2 regions of the Ensifer sp. ENS09 genome follow, and region 1 is predicted to be linked to the other one. Evidence: predicted binding sites of a transcription regulator. Region 1 holds the regulator's gene; the other holds the start of a gene.

Region 1 (10,757 bases):
GATGACGATGACGGTGCGGTAGCCGAGCGCCTGGCCGACGAGCGCCAGCCCGATGCCGGTGTTGCCGGCCGTGCCTTCGACGATGACGCCGCCCGGCCGCAACTGCCCGGTGCGTTCCGCATGGCGGATGATCGAAAGGGCCGCCCGGTCCTTCACCGATTGTCCGGGGTTCAGAAACTCGGCCTTGCCGAGGATCGTGCAGCCTGTCGCGTCGGAAACGGATTTCAGCCGGATCAGGGGCGTGTTTCCGATTGCTTCGAGCACGGACGGGAGAATGGCCATTTTCAGAACCTCGTGTTTGAGGACAGGCACCGCGGCAAGGCGGCACGTACCAGGTAAAAACGAATGGCGGCCAGCGAATATCGACAACGTTCCGGTACCGCCGAAATGTTGGCGTGTTTTCGGCTCAGCCTGCACTTCAGGCAAGAAATAGCGTTTCGCCGTCGCTCTGTCCCGAACAAAAATCGTCTCCAGGGACTGCGAGAGCCGGCGGCAAGGAGCGCTGCCGCGAAGAAGGGCCGGGCAAGTCATTTTTCGCCCACAGAAGGAGATGCGTACGTGTTTCCCGGCGCGTGCCGAGGAGTGAGTGATGAGTATTCAATCTACGAAATCGGAACAGAAACTGGCTTGGGTAACGGGCGCAAGCTCGGGAACCGGGCGGGCACTGGCGCTTGCGCTGGTGCGCGAAGGTTACTCCGTCGTCGTGACGGCGAGAAACCACGACAGGCTCGTGGATCTGCAGCATGAAGCGGCAAGTGAAGGGCGGATCACCGTGCTCGACGGCGATGTCACCGACCCCGCCGACATGGAGCGGGTGATGGCGGCGATCGAATACGATCACGGGCATCTTTCGCTCGTGGTGCTGAACGCCGGGGTCGCGCTGCCGGTGCGGGGAGGCGAGCTTCACCGCGAGGCCTTCGAGAAGAGCTTTGCCGTCAACCTCAACGGCGTCGTCAACTGTCTCTTGCCGGCGGTGGAGCATATGAAGGCGCAGGGGTACGGACACATCGCCATCGTCTCGTCGGTCGCCGGCTATGGCGGATTGCCGACCAGTGCCGCCTATGGCGCCACCAAGGCCGCGCTGATCAATATGGCTGAAAGCCTGAAGTTCGATCTCGACCGGCTCGGCATCCGGCTGCAGATCATCAGTCCCGGCTTCGTCGATACGCCCGGGACCGCACATATCCGATTTCTGAGACCGGCGCCGGTGACCAGCGAGGAGGCGGCAAGGCGTATCGTCGCCGGCCTGAAGTCGCGACGGTTCGAGATTGCCTTTCCGCGCCGCTTTGCCTACGCGATGAAGCTCATGGACCTGCTGCCCTACAGCCTCTATTTCCGCGTATTGAACTGGCTGACCTGCAGCAAGGCGGAGGCCATGGAAGGCAAGAAGCACGCCGGACCCGGCGGGCACCCGCGTCAGGCGGTGTGAAGCACCAGCACCGCGCCGAAGATGAGAGCCAGTCCGACCCAGCCGATCGGCTTCAGCTTCTGGCCGAACAGGAAACGGCCACAAATAGCCGTTCCGAAGATCCCGGTTGCGCCAAGCACGGCATAGGCAATGGCGAGCTCCATGCCCTTGGTGGCTTCCGCCAGGAAGGCAAAGGCGGCGAGCACCAGCAGGATCGAGAGGATGCCCCAGCCACGGCGGGCGAACCCCTCCGATTTCGTCGATGCAAGGTTGGCCCCAATATCGAGGATGCCGGCCACGACCGCGAGAACGAAGTAGATGCTAGGCGCGCTCATCGGCGGCTCCTTCGTTCATCGCGTCGTCCTCTTCGTGGTACTCGCCGGCATTGACGAGCAGGATGCCGACGATCGCCATCGAAAGTCCGAGCATTTCGCGTCCGGTCAGCACATGGCCGAACACGAAAACCGAAACCAGTGTGATGATGGCGACGCCCGAACCTTCCCAGATCGCGTAGGCGACGCCCACCGATATCGTCTTCACGGCCTTCGCCAGGAAGACGTAGGAGAGCGCGATCGAGACATACATGACGATGTGGCCGAGGTAGGAGCCGCTTTCGGAAGCGGCCTTCATCACCGTCAGGCCCACCACTTCAGTCGCGATGGCGAGCGCGAGGAAAAACCATGCAAGACGCATGCTGTACCTTTGAACAGAAACTTGGATCGACCGCCTATTAAGCGCTACGGGTGACGCGGTAAAGACGCGGCGTACGCTTCACTCGAAGACGATCTGCCGGACATCGATGTTGCGGGCGCGGAACCCAGCCTCGCAATAGTAGAAGTAGAACTCCCACAGCCGCTTGAATCGCAGGTCGAAGCCGAGCGGCTCAATCCTGCTCCAGACCGCCCAGAACCGCTCCCGCCATTCGCCGAGCGTGCGGGCATAGTCGACCCCGAAGCCGAAGTCGTTGATCATCCGCAGGCCGACATTGCGGCCAAGCTCGACCAGATGCTCGCGCGTCGGCAGCATGCCGCCCGGGAAGACGTATTTCTGGATGAAATCCGGATTGGAGCGATACTCCTCATAGGATTCGGGCTTGATCGTGATGATCTGCAGTCCGGCCTTGCCGCCGGGTTTCAGGCACCGCTTCAGCTGCGAGAAATAGGTTGCCCAGAATTTTTCGCCGACGGCCTCGAACATCTCGATGGAGACGATGCGGTCATAGGCGCCTCTTTCCTCGCGATAGTCCTGGAACTTCAGTTCGACACGGTCGGCAAGGCCGGCCCGCTGCATGCGTTCGCGCGCGAAGGCCAGTTGCTCGCGGCTGATCGTCAGCCCGGTGACCTTGCAGCCGATTTCCGCCGCCGCGAATTCGGCAAAACCGCCCCAGCCGCAGCCGATCTCGAGCACGTGGTCGCCGGCACGCAGATTCGTCGCCTCGGCCAGCGCGCGGTACTTGGCTTTCTGCGCCGAGCGGAGATCATTGGCGCCGGTGGCGTAGAGCGCGGACGAATAGGTCATGCTCGGATCGAGCCATTCGCTGTAAAACGCATTGCCGAGGTCGTAGTGGGCCTGGATGTTGCGGCGGGCACCGGAGCGGGTATTGGCATTGCGCCAGTGCAGGAACTTGTCGAAGAGGCGCAGAAGCCCGCGCGCGCGGTTCGGAAAGTTGTTGCCGATTTCGGCGTTGACGAGGAAGAGTTCGAGAAAGGCGCCGACATCGGGACTGTCCCAGTCGCCGTCGATGTAGCTTTCCGCGGCCCCGATGGTGCCGCCTGAAATGGCGCGCTGGGGCAGGTTCCAGTTGTTGAGATTGAGGATGGCGCTGGGGCCGGCCCTGGCGCCTTTGATCACCAGCCGGCGGCCATCTGGCGTGGCGAGCATCAGCGTTCCCACCTGAAGGTGCACCAGCGCGCCAAGCACCATGCGCGCCTTGAGCGGAAAATCCCGCACGACCGTTGCCAGGTTGTCGGAAGATAGCTCCACGGCATCGGCTAATGCAGCAAAATCGGCTTCCAGATTACGCATACACCACCCCCTCAGCTGTTGCATCCGTAAGGTGAGCCTAGCCGCAATCGGGCGAGACGCCAACTGAGGAATTCTACCGGAGGCTCTATGGGCCTTCGGAATCTCCCGGCGCGCTTGTGATCTGCCGGAAAGCCGCCAGTGCCCGGTCCCGCGCAACGGCATGGTCGACCATCGGTTTGGGGTAGGTCGTGCCAAGTTCGATGCCGGCTTCCGCAAGGGCTGCGGGTGGGGCTGCGAAGGGGCGATGGACATAGCGCGGGGAAAGGCGCTCGAGTTCCGGCACGAAGCGCTTCACATAGAGACCGTCGGGGTCGAATTTTTCGCCCTGGATCAGCGGGTTGAAGATCCGGAAGAACGGTGCGGCGTCCGCGCCCGATCCGGCGACCCATTGCCAGCTTGCGCCATTGTTGGCCGGATCCGCGTCGACCAGCGTGTCGCGAAACCAAGCTTCTCCCCTGCGCCAGTCGACGAGCAGGTCCTTGATGAGAAAGGAGGCGACGATCATGCGGACGCGATTGTGCATGTAGCCGTGACGCCACAGCTGGCGCATGCCGGCATCGACGATCGGGTATCCGGTGAGCCCCTTGGTCCAGGTGGTGAAATCGTCGTCGTCGTTCAGCCAGTGGAAGCGGTCGAATCGACGGTCGAGGTTGCGGCGGGGGAGCTCAGGATAATGAAACAGCAGATGGTAGGAGAATTCGCGCCAGGCGAGCTCCTTGCGGAAGGTGGCAGCCCCTTCGCCGCTGTCGGCCTGGGGGCCCGCTGCCGCGTGCCAGGCCTGCGCCGGCGAGATTTCGCCAAACGCCAGATGGGGTGAGAGCAGGGATGTGCCATCCGCGTCGGGGAAGTCGCGGCGACGTTTGTAGGCGTCGAGCTTTTCGTCGATGAATTCTTCGAGGCGGGCGGAGGCACCGTCTTCGCCCGGCGTCCACACCTCGCCGAATGTTGCTGCCCAGTCCGGCTTCGTCGGCAACAGCGACCAGTCGTCGAGGCGCTCCGATCGCGGCCAGGTTTCCGGTGCTGCAACATGGTGCGGCCGGTCGATCGGCGGTGCCGGCTCGTTTTTCAGCACGAGCGCGCGCCAGAACGGCGTGAACACGCGGTAGGGGCCGCCGGTGGTCGTCAGCAGCCGCATGGGCTCGTGCAGTAACTGCCCAGCAAAACTCTCGGCGGTGATGCCCCGTTCTGCCAGCGCCTTCTTGAGCGCGGTATCCGTGGCGATGCCGCTCGGGTCGTAGCGACGGTTCCAGTAGATGCGCTCCGCGCCGCTTGCGCGCGCGATCTCGACGATCACGTCCAGCGGCGTGCCTGATCGAAGAACGAGGCTTGAAGTGCGCTCGGCAAGACTTGCGCCCAAAGCTTCAAGCGAATGGTGCAGCCACCACTCCTGAGCCGCGCCAAGCGGGCCGTTGCCGCTGTCGGCGGGTTCGCGAATATAGAGGGGAATGACCGCGGCTTCGCCGGCAGCGGCCGAAAGAGCGCGATTGTCGGCCAGGCGAAGATCCTTGCGGAACCAGACGATGATGGGCGGCGCCGCGGCCTTTGTCATGGAGAACCATCAGGAGGTTGGGGATTGATCACCTATGGAACATAGGCGCAAAATGAAAAAGAGCCATTCGCATCGCTGCAAATGGCTCTTTTAGAAAGTGGCTCCCCGGGCCGGATTCGAACCGGCGACCTGTCGATTAACAGTCGAATGCTCTACCGCTGAGCTACCAGGGATCATCCGCGCCGCTGTTGTGCTGTGCGCTTCAGAAGTGAGGCTGCTAATACGCATGCTTTTCTGATTTGCCAAGCGCTTTTTTCAAAAAAAATGACAAGTTCCGTTGCGAGGCTGTGGAGAAGTCCCCAATTGTGGGAAAACACGCCGGATAGGGAATGATGAATAAAAACAGGAAGCAGATGCATTTCGGCATTGATCCGCAGACACGACAGATCGTGCTGGGCAAATGGCGCATAGCGCTGCCCGACTCTCCGCTCTTGCGCATCCTGCTGGGTTCGCTGCTGGTGTTCTGCGGTTTTCTAGGCTTCTTGCCCGTGCTGGGCTTCTGGATGATACCGCTGGGCCTGATCGTGCTTTCCCACGACATTCCCTCGGTTCGCCGCCGTCGTCGTCGCCTGGCCGTCTGGTGGGCGCGATGGCGCGGGAAGACCAATTCCTCGAAGGGTTCCTGAGCCGGGCGCAGAATTATCGATCTTGTTGTCGAGGGCAGGGTGGTCGGCGGTTTCGAAACCTCGCGGCCGCCCCGCATCAATTCCGAATCTCTCAACAAGGGCCGTGGCCGCGCAGGCGAATGACCGGTTCGTCGCCGTCTTCCCTTCTGTTGGGGTGCCCTCGAAAACTTTTCGGCAACGCATCAAACGCATAATGCGGTCTCGAATCAGGATGGGGACCGATGGCCAAAGCCACTACGAAACGTCGACGCCGCAGTTCGGGCAGAAGCAGCAGCAAGCAGGGCGGCATGGCGCCATGGTATCTGGCCGCAGCGCTCACCCTTGGCGGCGTCATGGCCTATGACCATCGCGCCGAGTTGCGGCACTGGCCCGTGGTTTCCGATGTCGTGGCATTTGCGTCGCGAACGGAAACGAAGCCGAAGCCTCCGCGTGCCGTTCCTGAAGCGCAGGAGCGCGTCGCGCATCAGGCGGACAGGCACAAGCCGAATCCGAAGCCCGACCCGGTCACCAAGGTCGCTCTGGCCGCACCCGTGCCGTCGGTGAATGTCGGGGTCACGCCGCCTACCCCTGTCGTGCGGCCGAATGAAGAGGTGAAGACGGCGTCCATCCGCACCGACCAGTTCTATTTCTGTGGCATTCGCAACGACAACTGCGTGATCGATGGCGCCACTTTCGTCTTTCATGGCGAGACGATCCGCGTCGCCGACGTCGACGCGCCGCGAATCCGCCAGGCAAGCTGCGACAAGGAGCGTTCGCGCGGCTTCTACGCCAAGCAGCGCCTGCGAGAGCTGCTGAACGCGGGCGACTTCAAGCTGGTTTCGGCAGGCGGGCGATCAGACGCCAAGGCCGGCGAAAAACTGCGCCTGGTTACCCGTGGCGATCAATCTCTTGGACGCGTGCTTGTCTCCGAGGGGCTCGTGCGCCCGTGGGATGGACGCCCGACGCCCTGGTGCTGAGATCAACTGGGAGCCGATCGGCGGACATCGGCGATCGTTCTGTGGAAAGTATCTATCCAACAAATCGACGGCGCGTTTTTCAGAAAATGCCTCTTGCGGTTTTTCTGCAATCATTCTAAATCCGCGCCAACGCTTGGTTATCCGAGCTGTGAGGCCTCGTGGCGGAGTGGTGACGCAGAGGACTGCAAATCCTTGTACCCCGGTTCAATTCCGGGCGAGGCCTCCAATATTTTCACCTCGTTTAAATTGGTTCGACGTTCTGCCCTGGGGCAGCGCGGGTCGTTTCGCGACCCCACGTCCGCGCAAGCCACGTCTCCTATGCCTCCGTCGGATCTTATCGCTTCGGTGAAATCGGTAGAGGGGGAACGATGACTCCGCTGAGATCAGCCGCATCGGTAGCGTCCGTCAACATTAAGAACGGAGGCAATGGCATCAATGAAAAAGAGACTGATCCTGACGGCGTTGGCGTGTATTGCGGCGACCGCTATTGAGGCGCACGCGGACGACCTGGTTTTCCAGCTGAAGAACAACACCAGCGTGGTCCTGACGAACTTTTATACGTCGCCGGTCGGCGTCAATGAGTGGGAAGACGATGTTTTCGGTCGGCAGGTCCTGAACCCTGGCGAGAGCATGGAGATCACCATTGCCGACGGGCGGGACGTCTGCAAATACGACATGCGATTCGAATTCGAGGAGGGCTCGGCCCTCGATACGACCGAGGACACGCAGGATCTCTGCGAGCTCGGCGAATATACGATCCACGAATAGGCGATCTGGATTTCAGGTCACCCGAAATGGAAAGAGCCTCGCCAATTTCCTTGGCGAGGCTCTTTTTTGATTCGGCGTTCTGCCTGGAATTCAATGGTAGCGGCGGATCAGCCCGACGAGCTTGCCCTGGATCTTCACGCGATCTGGTCCGAAGATGCGCGTCTCGTAGGCGGGGTTGGCGGCTTCGAGCGCAATCGACGCGCCCTTGCGACGAAAGCGCTTCAGCGTCGCTTCCTCGTCGTCCACGAGCGCCACGATGATGTCGCCGGGATTGGCCGAGTTGCCGTTGCGGATGATCACCGTGTCGCCGTCGAAGATGCCGGCCTCGATCATCGAATCGCCCTTCACTTCAAGGGCGTAATGTTCGCCGCTGCCGATCATGTCGAGCGGCACGGTGATGTCATGGGTGTTGTTCTGGATCGCCGAGATCGGAACGCCTGCAGCGATGCGCCCCATCACCGGGACGGAAACGGACGTGCTTTCGGCAACCGGGGCGGGCTTCGGCGCAGCAGGAGCGGCCGCCGGCGGCTTTCCAAGGCTGCCTTCGATCACGCTCGGCGAGAAGCCCCTGCGCGGCTGCTGCTGGCCGGCGGCGTAGGCTTCCGGAAGCTTGATGACTTCGAGCGCGCGCGCCCGGTTCGGCAGCCGGCGAATGAAGCCGCGTTCTTCGAGCGCGGTGATCAAACGGTGGATGCCAGACTTCGACGCCAGGTCGAGCGCATCCTTCATTTCATCGAATGACGGCGGTACGCCCGACTCCTTCATGCGTTCGTGAATGAACAGAAGCAATTCCTGTTGCTTGCGGGTCAGCATGGCACGTCGCTCCAGAGGCGTGAAACAAATCAAGAACAGACACTATCTGTTCCATATGTGTTCCGCAAGTGCCTAAAATTCCGTGAATTCAGGCGATTGGCCGCTTCTGCGGGTGCCGATCGGTCACTTTTGCGGGAGCAGGGCGCTTATCGGCGACGGTTGCGTGCCAAAATCGCGCCGGATGACGCCAGTCGCGCAGCTGATTCGAGCGAATCACGGGGCTCTATGAGGAGAGATTTAGGTCGCTTGCGAGGTCGAGCAGGCGTCCTCGAACTCCTTCACCGTCTCTGCGCTGTTGTCTTCCGGCAGCACCGCGTCGGCGGCGTCGGTCGCGACGGGCGTGTCGCCGTCATAAACGAAGGACTGGATGTAGAACGCCAGTGCGCCCTTCCACACGTTGCGTCCATCGATCTGATGGCACGGCACGGCCCGTTCGAAATCGGTCTGGAGTTCATCCACCGTCGCGGCGCTGAGCTTGACGTCAGGCATATTGGGCGATGCGACTATCGAAGCGAGAAGCAGGGCGGCAAGCACGGGAATCGTCCACTTGATGAAGGGGTGGCACTACATGGTGGGAAACGATGTGAACCGTGCTTTCGTTCCGAAGTCCAGCAAGCATGGCGATCACTCTGCCGTGTTCAACAGCTCTTTGCCTGCAGGCTGTGTCCGATTTGCGCCAGCCGCTCCACCTCGAGTTCATCTTGACCGTTCCTCTTGCGACGCGCGAAGAACGCACCGGCAGTATCGGCTCTAGGGTCGGGGGTGGGGGATGCGCAAAAATCCCTGCGAGGAAGGGGCTTCACCGTCTCGACAGGAGGTCAAAAAAAGATAACTTTGCGTGGAAAGTGGGGTAATTGCATGCGTAGATTGTCGTTGGTGGTGCTCGGTCTGTTGCTCACGGCCGGAGCGGCGTCTGCTGAAGATGGGCGTTCGAACATCTGGAAGCGGATCAACGCCTGGACGGTGGGTTCCGATCCATCCCTGGGAGGCTCGTGTTACGCCGCGACGAGCTATGATGCAGGCGCAATCCTTCGTATCGGCTTTTATCCGCGGGGGTCGGCGAACCTGGCGTTTCTTTCGATCGGCAATGCCGAGTGGAAATCCATCGAGCCGCAGCGGGAATATGACGTCGCCTTGCAGCTCGACCGGGGTCGCCAGTGGCCGGCCGTTGCATTCGGCGTCGATCTTACCGGCGCCAAGGCCCTCGTCGTGAACTTTTCCAACACCGACTTCTTTACCGAATTCGTTCGCAAGAACACGTTGGCGCTGGCCTTCGAGGGACGCGTCGTCGCGAGCCTCAGCCTGCGCGATTCGATGAAGGCGGTGAGCGAGATGTTCAAATGTCAGGAGGCGGTTAGCGCCTTGATCCCGAACGGCGGGCAGGGGGCAGCGAACGATCCCTTTGCCGGCGCCGGTGGCACTGGCCCGAACAACGATCCCTTTGCCGGTGGCGGCCAGACCAAGTCGTCGAAAGATCCTTTCGCCATGTGATGGGCGCGTCCGCTTTCCGCAGAGAGGTGAATATTCCTAAAATGTTGCTGGTATCGGGCTCGGTACCCTCGACAGCGGCGCGGGTACCTATCAAAATGCGGGCAAACGGGGGTTTTGCATGCGTAGATTGCTGGTCGGATTGGTAAGCTGTCTGATCGCCGCGGGATCGGCCGCGGCCGAGGAGTCCGAAATCATCAAGTGGAAGGACGTCGACGGTTGGACCGTTGCATCCGACACCTCGATGGAGGGCTCCTGCTTCATATCGTCGGAATTCGACGGCGGCGTCACCTTGCGGCTCGGGTTCTATCCCAAGGGCTCCGAGTCGCCGCTCTACATGAGCTTTGCCAGCGACGACTGGCGGTCGCTCGAGGTCGGCAAGGAATACGACCTGACGTTCCGCTTCGACAAGACCGAGCCCTGGAGCGCTTCGGCGACCGCTGCTGGCGATGCGAGCGGAAAGTTTCTGTTCGTGAACGTCACCGACGCCGAGTTCCTGACGGGCTTCGTGCGCAAGCGGGGCCTGGCCATCGCGTTCGAAGATCGCGTGATCGCCAATCTCAGCCTGCGCGGCACTGGCCCCGCGGCCGAAGAGCTGATGAAGTGCCAGAAGGCAGTCGACGAGATCATCGCCGACGAAGGCCGCAAGTCCAAGGAGAAGAAGGCGGATCCGTTCAATGCACCGAGCGAGAAACGCTCGGCACGGGATCCGTTCAGCCTCTGAAAACAGGGGCGCGTGAGCGGGCGTTGTTGCGCGAAGGCCGGGCGGTGGCCGGGACGAGTGGTATCCCCAGAGTAACGCGAACTTGCGATCTGCTTACAAATCAGCCGCTGATCCAGTGCTTCGGCAATTGGCTCAATTCTGTTTGCCTTGGTGGAGCCGAAGGGAGTCGAACCCTCGACCTCCGCAGTGCGATTGCGGCGCTCTCCCAACTGAGCTACGGCCCCGTGCCATCCAGTCAACACGACGGCCGCCAAGCCTGTCAATAGACGCGCGCCAGCACGCACGCTCGAACGTCGTTGCCCGATCCGGCTAGGCGAAGTGCGGCGTCGTTCTCTGAACCGCTTGCGCACTCCACCCATTGTCGAACTCTGCCGGCGGGTTTACCCTGCAACCGGACGAT
Region 2 (6,285 bases), 760 kb from region 1:
AGCGGATCGACCGTCGGATAGGTGTCGCCGTCAAACGCGACGGTCACGGAGAAGGACATGCCCGCGCGCAGCTTGTCCTCGGGATTTTCGAGCCGTGCGCGCACGCGCAGCGTCCGGCTCGCCTGGTCGAGACGGTTGTCGATCGCGTGGATCGCGCCGTCGAGCTTGTTTGCCGGCTCGGCAATCGCAAAGGCGGTGACCGGCTGGTCGACGCTGATCTTGTTGGCGAAACGCTCCGGCACCCAGAAATCGACGAGAATTTCCGAGCGGTCGTCTACGACGGCAATCGGCGTCGTCGTCGTGACGTAGTCGCCGACATTGACGGTGATGATGCCGACAACGCCCTTGGAGGGGGCGACGATGTCGCGGCGCTTGAGGTCGAGCTCGGCGGTCTTCAGCGCCAGCTCCGCCGTCTGCATGGCGATCTCGGCGTCGCGGACATCCACCGCCGACACCGCCCGCGCTGTGCTGAGGTTACGGTAGCGCTCGACCTTTTCACGCGCACTGTCGCGTGTCAGCCGCGCCTGGTCGGCGGCGATCTTCTGGTCGTCGCTGTCGAGCCTGGCGATCACCTGGCCTTGCGCCACTTTCTCGCCGGAACGCACGAGGATTTCGGTGAGGTTCCCGGTTGCCGTCGGCGTCACGGTGACGGAATGGATCGCCTCGCCGTTGCCGATCGCGTTCAGCCGGTCGTTGACGACGGACGTACCCGAGGGGCGGACCATGACGAGGATGGCATTGTTGCCACCCTGCCCGCGGCCGTTGCCGCGTTCGCCGCCCGCGCCGCCTTCGGTGCCGGGCTTGGACAAGGCATCGATCAGCGGGTGCGAAACACCGATCGCCGCCAGCGTTTCACCGGCGCCGGGCACAAACCGCACCCAGACGCCTGCGCCTACGAGAAGCACAGCGGCGCTCACCGCAAGCTGTTTCCAAACCCGCATTCAAGTCTCCGAATTAAGCAAAAAACACGCCCCAGCGCGGCGCGGCCGGCGGTTCGTTCCGATTGCCCGGAGTATCCCTGTTCACGCGTGTCGGGGCAACGACAGAATACCATCATTACGCAATTGTAATAAAAGCGAATTTGTTGGCGGGATGATGACGCACCGACGCTTCGTTCGACGCTTCGAAGCTTTATCCAGAAATTCACTAGACAATTACCATTTACAGCCGCCGACACTGCGCTATCCTGCAACCGCCGGCAGCGTCTTTCGGCCGGCTTTGCGCCTGTCTTCAGGCCTCTTGGGGGAGAGAAGTCGATGTGCGATGCCTGTGTCATGGAAACGGTGAAAGAGCGCATGCTCTCGCGCCGCAGCTTCTTCAAAGCCGCCGCGGTCGGCACCGCGGGCCTTGCCGCCGCAAGCGTGGGCGCGGCACCGCCGGCGCTCGCGCAGGGGCATTCAAGCGTCACCGACCTGACCCACGAACTGCACGAGGACTTCCCGACCTTCTTCGGCCAGCAGCAGTTCTTCCGCGAGGAAAAATTCAACTACGCCAAAGATAAGTTCAACATGTTCGAGCTCCGGGTGAACGAGCACACCGGCACCCATGTCGATGCGCCGCTGCACTTCTCAGCCGATGGTCTCTCCGTCGCCGAATTGCCCGTCGACAAGCTGGTGGTGCCGCTCGTGATCGTCGATATCAGAAAGAAGGCCGAGAACGATGCCGATGCGCAGGTGACGCCCGACGATCTCAAGGCCTGGGTCTCAGCCAATGGCGAAATCCCGGAAAACGCCTGCGTCGCCATGTTGTCAGGCTGGGGCGCCCATTTGGGCACGGACAAGTTCCGCAATGCCGATGGCGCCGGCAAGCTGCATTTCCCCGGCTTTCACGTCGAGGCGGCCAAATATCTCCTCGAAGAGAGCAAGGCGGCCGGCATTGCCGTCGATACGCTCTCGCTCGACCACGGCCCCTCGCCCGATTTCGCCACGCATTATGCCTGGCTGCCGGAGGGACGCTGGGGGCTGGAGGCGGCAGCCAATCTCGACAAGCTGCCGGTGAAGGGCGCGACGCTCATCCTCGGCGCACCGAAACACCGCGGCGGCACCGGCGGCCCGGCCCGCGTCTTTGCACTGGTCTAGGTCACGGACTTAGGTTTTGGATGAAGCGAGCTTGACGGGAGCAAGGTGGTTCGCTTCCACGGCGAACCACATGCTCGCGATCGTCGACCAGCTCCGCACCGGCTGCGTCACCATGGATCATGGTGCGCCAACACGACGCCGATCGCGGAAAGGTCAACGGCGACGCCTGACGCGCCGAAGCACCCTACCCGCCAACGACTTCACTGATCTGCACGATGGGCGCGATATCCGTATAGTTGGCGACATCCGCGGAGATCTCGGCGCGGTGCGGACCTAGCGCCTCCTGGAATGTCTCGAGGCTCGGCGCGTAGACGTGGCACGCCGCGACGAACTGCGGCGCGCTTCCAGGCTCGCGCCCCGCAAGGCCCTTGTCGATTTCGTAGCGCAGGCAGGCATCGCCGAGCCGCTCCTGAAGCAAGGGCATGTGGGTGGTGCGGTAGTAGTCGTGGTCGAACTTCGTGCCGCCATCGGCCGGATAGTAGACGCTCATCTTGATCATGGTCGGGCTCCTGTCTGAACGCCGCTCCGAGCGTCCGAAGCTACTTCTAGGTCACCGACCTATGGAGCACAACCAGCTTTTGGCTGGAACACGTTTGACGAGAGCAAGGTTGTTTTCGCTATGCTTTTCGAAGTGGGTGACGACGGCACGCAAGTGCCTGAGTTTGCTGACGCAGCGTTCGGCGAAGTTGGCAGAAGCCGCGGGCTGATCGAGCGCGGCAAAGGAAGGCCCCGGTTTGCGGCGTCCTGCCTTCGGGCGTATCTTGAGCGGCGGTACGGACGATGGCGGGGGTCGTCATGGTGCCACGCGCTTATCGCCTGACATTTGCACTCCTCTCCGCGGGCCCGATTCTTGGCGGGCTGTCAAACCGTGACTGTCCCGGCGGACGACACGACCGGCCCGACCACAAAACTCGAAATCACCGGCATCCTGGACGACCACGGCAACCCCGACCCGGTCTTTAACGACAGCCGTTGCTGCGACCGGCGGCGAAGCGTTCCCGATCTGGCGCCGCTCACCATCGCGGCTTCGGCCGAGGATCCCGAGAGCGGCGTGCGCGACATCGCCGTCTGGATCTGGGCCATCAAGCGCTGCCGCTACGTCGACAGCACCGGAGATTTTCAGATCACGCAATCGACCGTAGCCGCTGCTGGCACGGCTTCGGGTACGTTTCCATCAGGCAGTTCCGCGCCGCTCAGCCGTGCTTCGACAGCAACCGTTCGCATGGCCGACACACCCTATGGGGCCTGCAACCCCAAGACCGTCACGAACGCCAGCGGCCAGACACGCGTGGTCGCCGCGCGGCCGACGGGCTTTTGCGGCCGCAGGGTCTTCATCGTCACGCAGAACGGCAACGCCTATCAGGGCTCGAGCAAGGGCGTGCTGTTTACATCGGGCCCCTTCGGCTCGAACAATCAACCCTGCACCGAAATCCCCAATTGAACGCATCGGCGACGGCTCCTCAAACGCAACGCTGGCAATCGCCGCAACGTCGGCTATCGTCACCGCTTCAGGCGACCGGCCGGCCCGCACACAATCGCCGAGAACAACAGCGAAGGAGCCCCATGAGCACCGTAACCCCGCCCCCAAATCCGGAAGCCCATCCACGCGTCAAGGCCGTGTTCGACGACATCCGCGCCACCCGCAAGTCCGATTTCATCAACAATATGTGGCTGTGGCTCGCCTTCGACCCGGAGCTTCTGGAACAGACCTGGCGCGACGTGAAGGCGGTGATGGCAACGCCGTCGGCGCTCGATCCGCTGGTCAAGGAGATGCTCTACATCGCCGTTTCCGTCACCAATGGCTGCGGCTACTGCGCCCATTCCCATACGGCGGCGGCAAAATCCAAGGGCATGAGCGATGCCGAGCACTCGGACCTGCTCCGGGTGATCTCGCTTGCCGCTCGCACCAACCAGCTGGCGACCGCGTTGCAGGTGCCCGTCGATCCCGCTTTCGACAAAACGGCTGGGTGAAGCATGTCGCGCAAAAGTGTGAAGCGGTTTTGTGGCGACGACATGCCACAAACGAAACAGGCCCAAGAATAAGCGGTCTCGAAATCGCCTGTCTTTCCACAGGCTTGGTACGGCCAGCGCAGAAAACGGAATAAAAGAAGAACATCCTTTCTGGCCTTTCCCCACCGAATCACTACATTGAGCCGCATGATGAGTGGTTTCGACGACATTCCCTTCTTCGACGAGGAGCCGGCGCCGCGCAAGCAGCAGCCCGCCCCCGCAGGTGTTCCGGCAACTGGCGGCATTGCTGCGCGCGCCATGGCGGCGCGCGATCGCGCCCAGCCGCGCCCGGATTATCTCCAAGGCCTCAACCCGGAACAGGCCGAAGCCGTCGAGACGCTGGACGGACCCGTGCTGGTGCTCGCCGGCGCCGGCACCGGCAAGACCCGGGTGCTGACGACGCGCATCGCCCACATCCTGACCACCGGCCGCGCCTTCCCCTCGCAGATGCTCGCGGTGACCTTCACCAACAAGGCGGCGCGCGAGATGAAGGAGCGCATCGGCGTGCTCGTCGGCCATGCGGTCGAAGGCATGCCCTGGCTCGGCACCTTCCACTCGATCGGCGTCAAGCTCCTACGCCGCCACGCCGAACTCGTGGGCCTGCGCTCCGATTTCACCATTCTCGACACCGACGACGTGGTGCGGTTGATCAAGCAGCTGATCCAGGCCGAAGGCATCGACGACAAGCGCTGGCCGGCCAAGCAGTTCGCCGGCATGATCGACGGCTGGAAGAACAAGGGGCTCGACCCCGCGCAGATCCCCGAGGGCGACGCCCGCGCCTTTGCCAACGGCAAGGGCCGCGAACTCTACGCCGCCTACCAGAACCGGCTTTTGACGCTGAACGCCTGCGACTTCGGCGATCTTCTCTTGCACCCGATCCGCATCTTCCGAAACCATGCGGACGTGCTGAAGGACTATCACGACAAGTTCCGCTACATCCTCGTCGACGAGTACCAGGACACCAATACGGCCCAGTACATGTGGCTGCGGCTGCTCGCCCAGCGGCCGAAGGGCGTCCCGCAGAACGTCTGCTGTGTCGGCGACGACGACCAGTCGATCTATGGCTGGCGCGGCGCGGAGGTGGACAACATCCTGCGCTTCGAGAAGGATTTCCCCGGCGCCAAGGTGATCAAGCTCGAGCGCAACTATCGCTCGACCGAACATATTCTGGGTGCTGCCGGCCATCTGATCGCCCACAACGAGGGCCGCCTCGGCAAGACGCTCTTCACCGACCGCACCGACCCGGATGACGAGAAGGTGCAGGTGCACGCCGCCTGGGACAGCGAAGAGGAAGCCCGCGCCGTCGGCGAGGAAATCGAGCAGCTGCAGCGCAAGAGCCACAAGCTCAACGACATGGCGATCCTGGTGCGCGCCTCATTCCAGATGCGCGAGTTCGAAGACCGCTTCGTCACCCTCGGCCTCAACTACCGCGTCATCGGCGGCCCGCGCTTCTACGAACGCCTCGAAATCCGCGATGCGATGGCCTATTTCCGCCTGGTCTGCCAACCGGCCGACGATCTCGCCTTCGAGCGCATCGTCAACACGCCGAAGCGTGGCCTTGGCGATACCACCGTGCGCACCCTGCACGACTATGCCCGCGCCCGCGACATTCCGATGCTGGCGGCCGCTTCAGAGATCATCGAGACCGACGAGCTGAAGCCGAAGGCGCGCAAAGCCCTGTTCGACGTCGTCACCGATTTCCGCCGCTGGCAGAGCCTGCTTGAAACAACCGTGCATACCGAGCTTGCCGAGCAGATCCTCGACGAGAGCGGCTATACGGCGATGTGGCAGAACGACAAGACGGCCGAAGCCCCCGGCAGGCTCGAAAACCTGAAGGAACTGATCCGCTCGATGGAAGCGTTCGAGAGCCTGCGCGGCTTCCTCGAACACGTGGCGCTGGTCATGGATGCCGAGCAGAACGAGAACCTCGACGCCGTCTCGATCATGACGCTGCACTCGGCCAAGGGCCTGGAGTTCGACACCGTCTTCCTGCCGGGCTGGGAGGAAGGCCTGTTTCCGCACCAGCGCGCGCTTGACGAAGGCGGCCGCTCGGGCCTCGAGGAAGAACGCCGCCTTGCCTATGTCGGCATCACCCGCGCCAAGCATCGCTGCCACATCTGGTTCGTCTCCAACCGCCGCATCCACGGCCTCTGGCAGTCGACCATGCCGTCACGCTTCCTCGAGGAGTTGCCGCTTG

Evidence for each region. The regulator LexA, encoded in region 1, represses DNA repair genes until DNA is damaged. The targets are predictions, from matches to a motif close to TGTTCNNNNTGTGTTCNG.
Region 2: a site for LexA is predicted at 4,176-4,193, ahead of IB267_RS05390 (ATP-dependent helicase). Genes of this name have one in related genera too.

Annotation. Positions count from the first base shown of each region.
Region 1 is NZ_JACVBP010000001.1:294,245-305,001, forward strand. It holds gene IB267_RS01520 (cysteine synthase A) at 1-282, opposite strand, end outside; gene IB267_RS01525 (SDR family oxidoreductase) at 590-1,429, shown strand; gene IB267_RS01530 (SMR family transporter) at 1,417-1,743, opposite strand; gene IB267_RS01535 (SMR family transporter) at 1,730-2,101, opposite strand; gene IB267_RS01540 (cyclopropane-fatty-acyl-phospholipid synthase family protein) at 2,180-3,433, opposite strand; gene IB267_RS01545 (deoxyribodipyrimidine photo-lyase) at 3,519-4,982, opposite strand; tRNA gene IB267_RS01550 (tRNA-Asn) at 5,081-5,155, opposite strand; gene IB267_RS01555 (hypothetical protein) at 5,315-5,608, shown strand; gene IB267_RS01560 (thermonuclease family protein) at 5,830-6,564, shown strand; tRNA gene IB267_RS01565 (tRNA-Cys) at 6,717-6,790, shown strand; gene IB267_RS01570 (hypothetical protein) at 7,000-7,332, shown strand; gene lexA (transcriptional repressor LexA) at 7,423-8,145, opposite strand; gene IB267_RS01580 (hypothetical protein) at 8,383-8,679, opposite strand; gene IB267_RS01585 (hypothetical protein) at 8,908-9,636, shown strand; gene IB267_RS01590 (hypothetical protein) at 9,755-10,357, shown strand; tRNA gene IB267_RS01595 (tRNA-Ala) at 10,506-10,581, opposite strand.
Region 2 is NZ_JACVBP010000001.1:1,059,906-1,066,190, forward strand. It holds gene IB267_RS05365 (efflux RND transporter periplasmic adaptor subunit) at 1-941, opposite strand, end outside; gene IB267_RS05370 (cyclase family protein) at 1,257-2,078, shown strand; gene IB267_RS05375 (EthD family reductase) at 2,263-2,577, opposite strand; gene IB267_RS05380 (hypothetical protein) at 2,947-3,519, shown strand; gene IB267_RS05385 (carboxymuconolactone decarboxylase family protein) at 3,642-4,049, shown strand; gene IB267_RS05390 (ATP-dependent helicase) at 4,236-6,285, shown strand, end outside.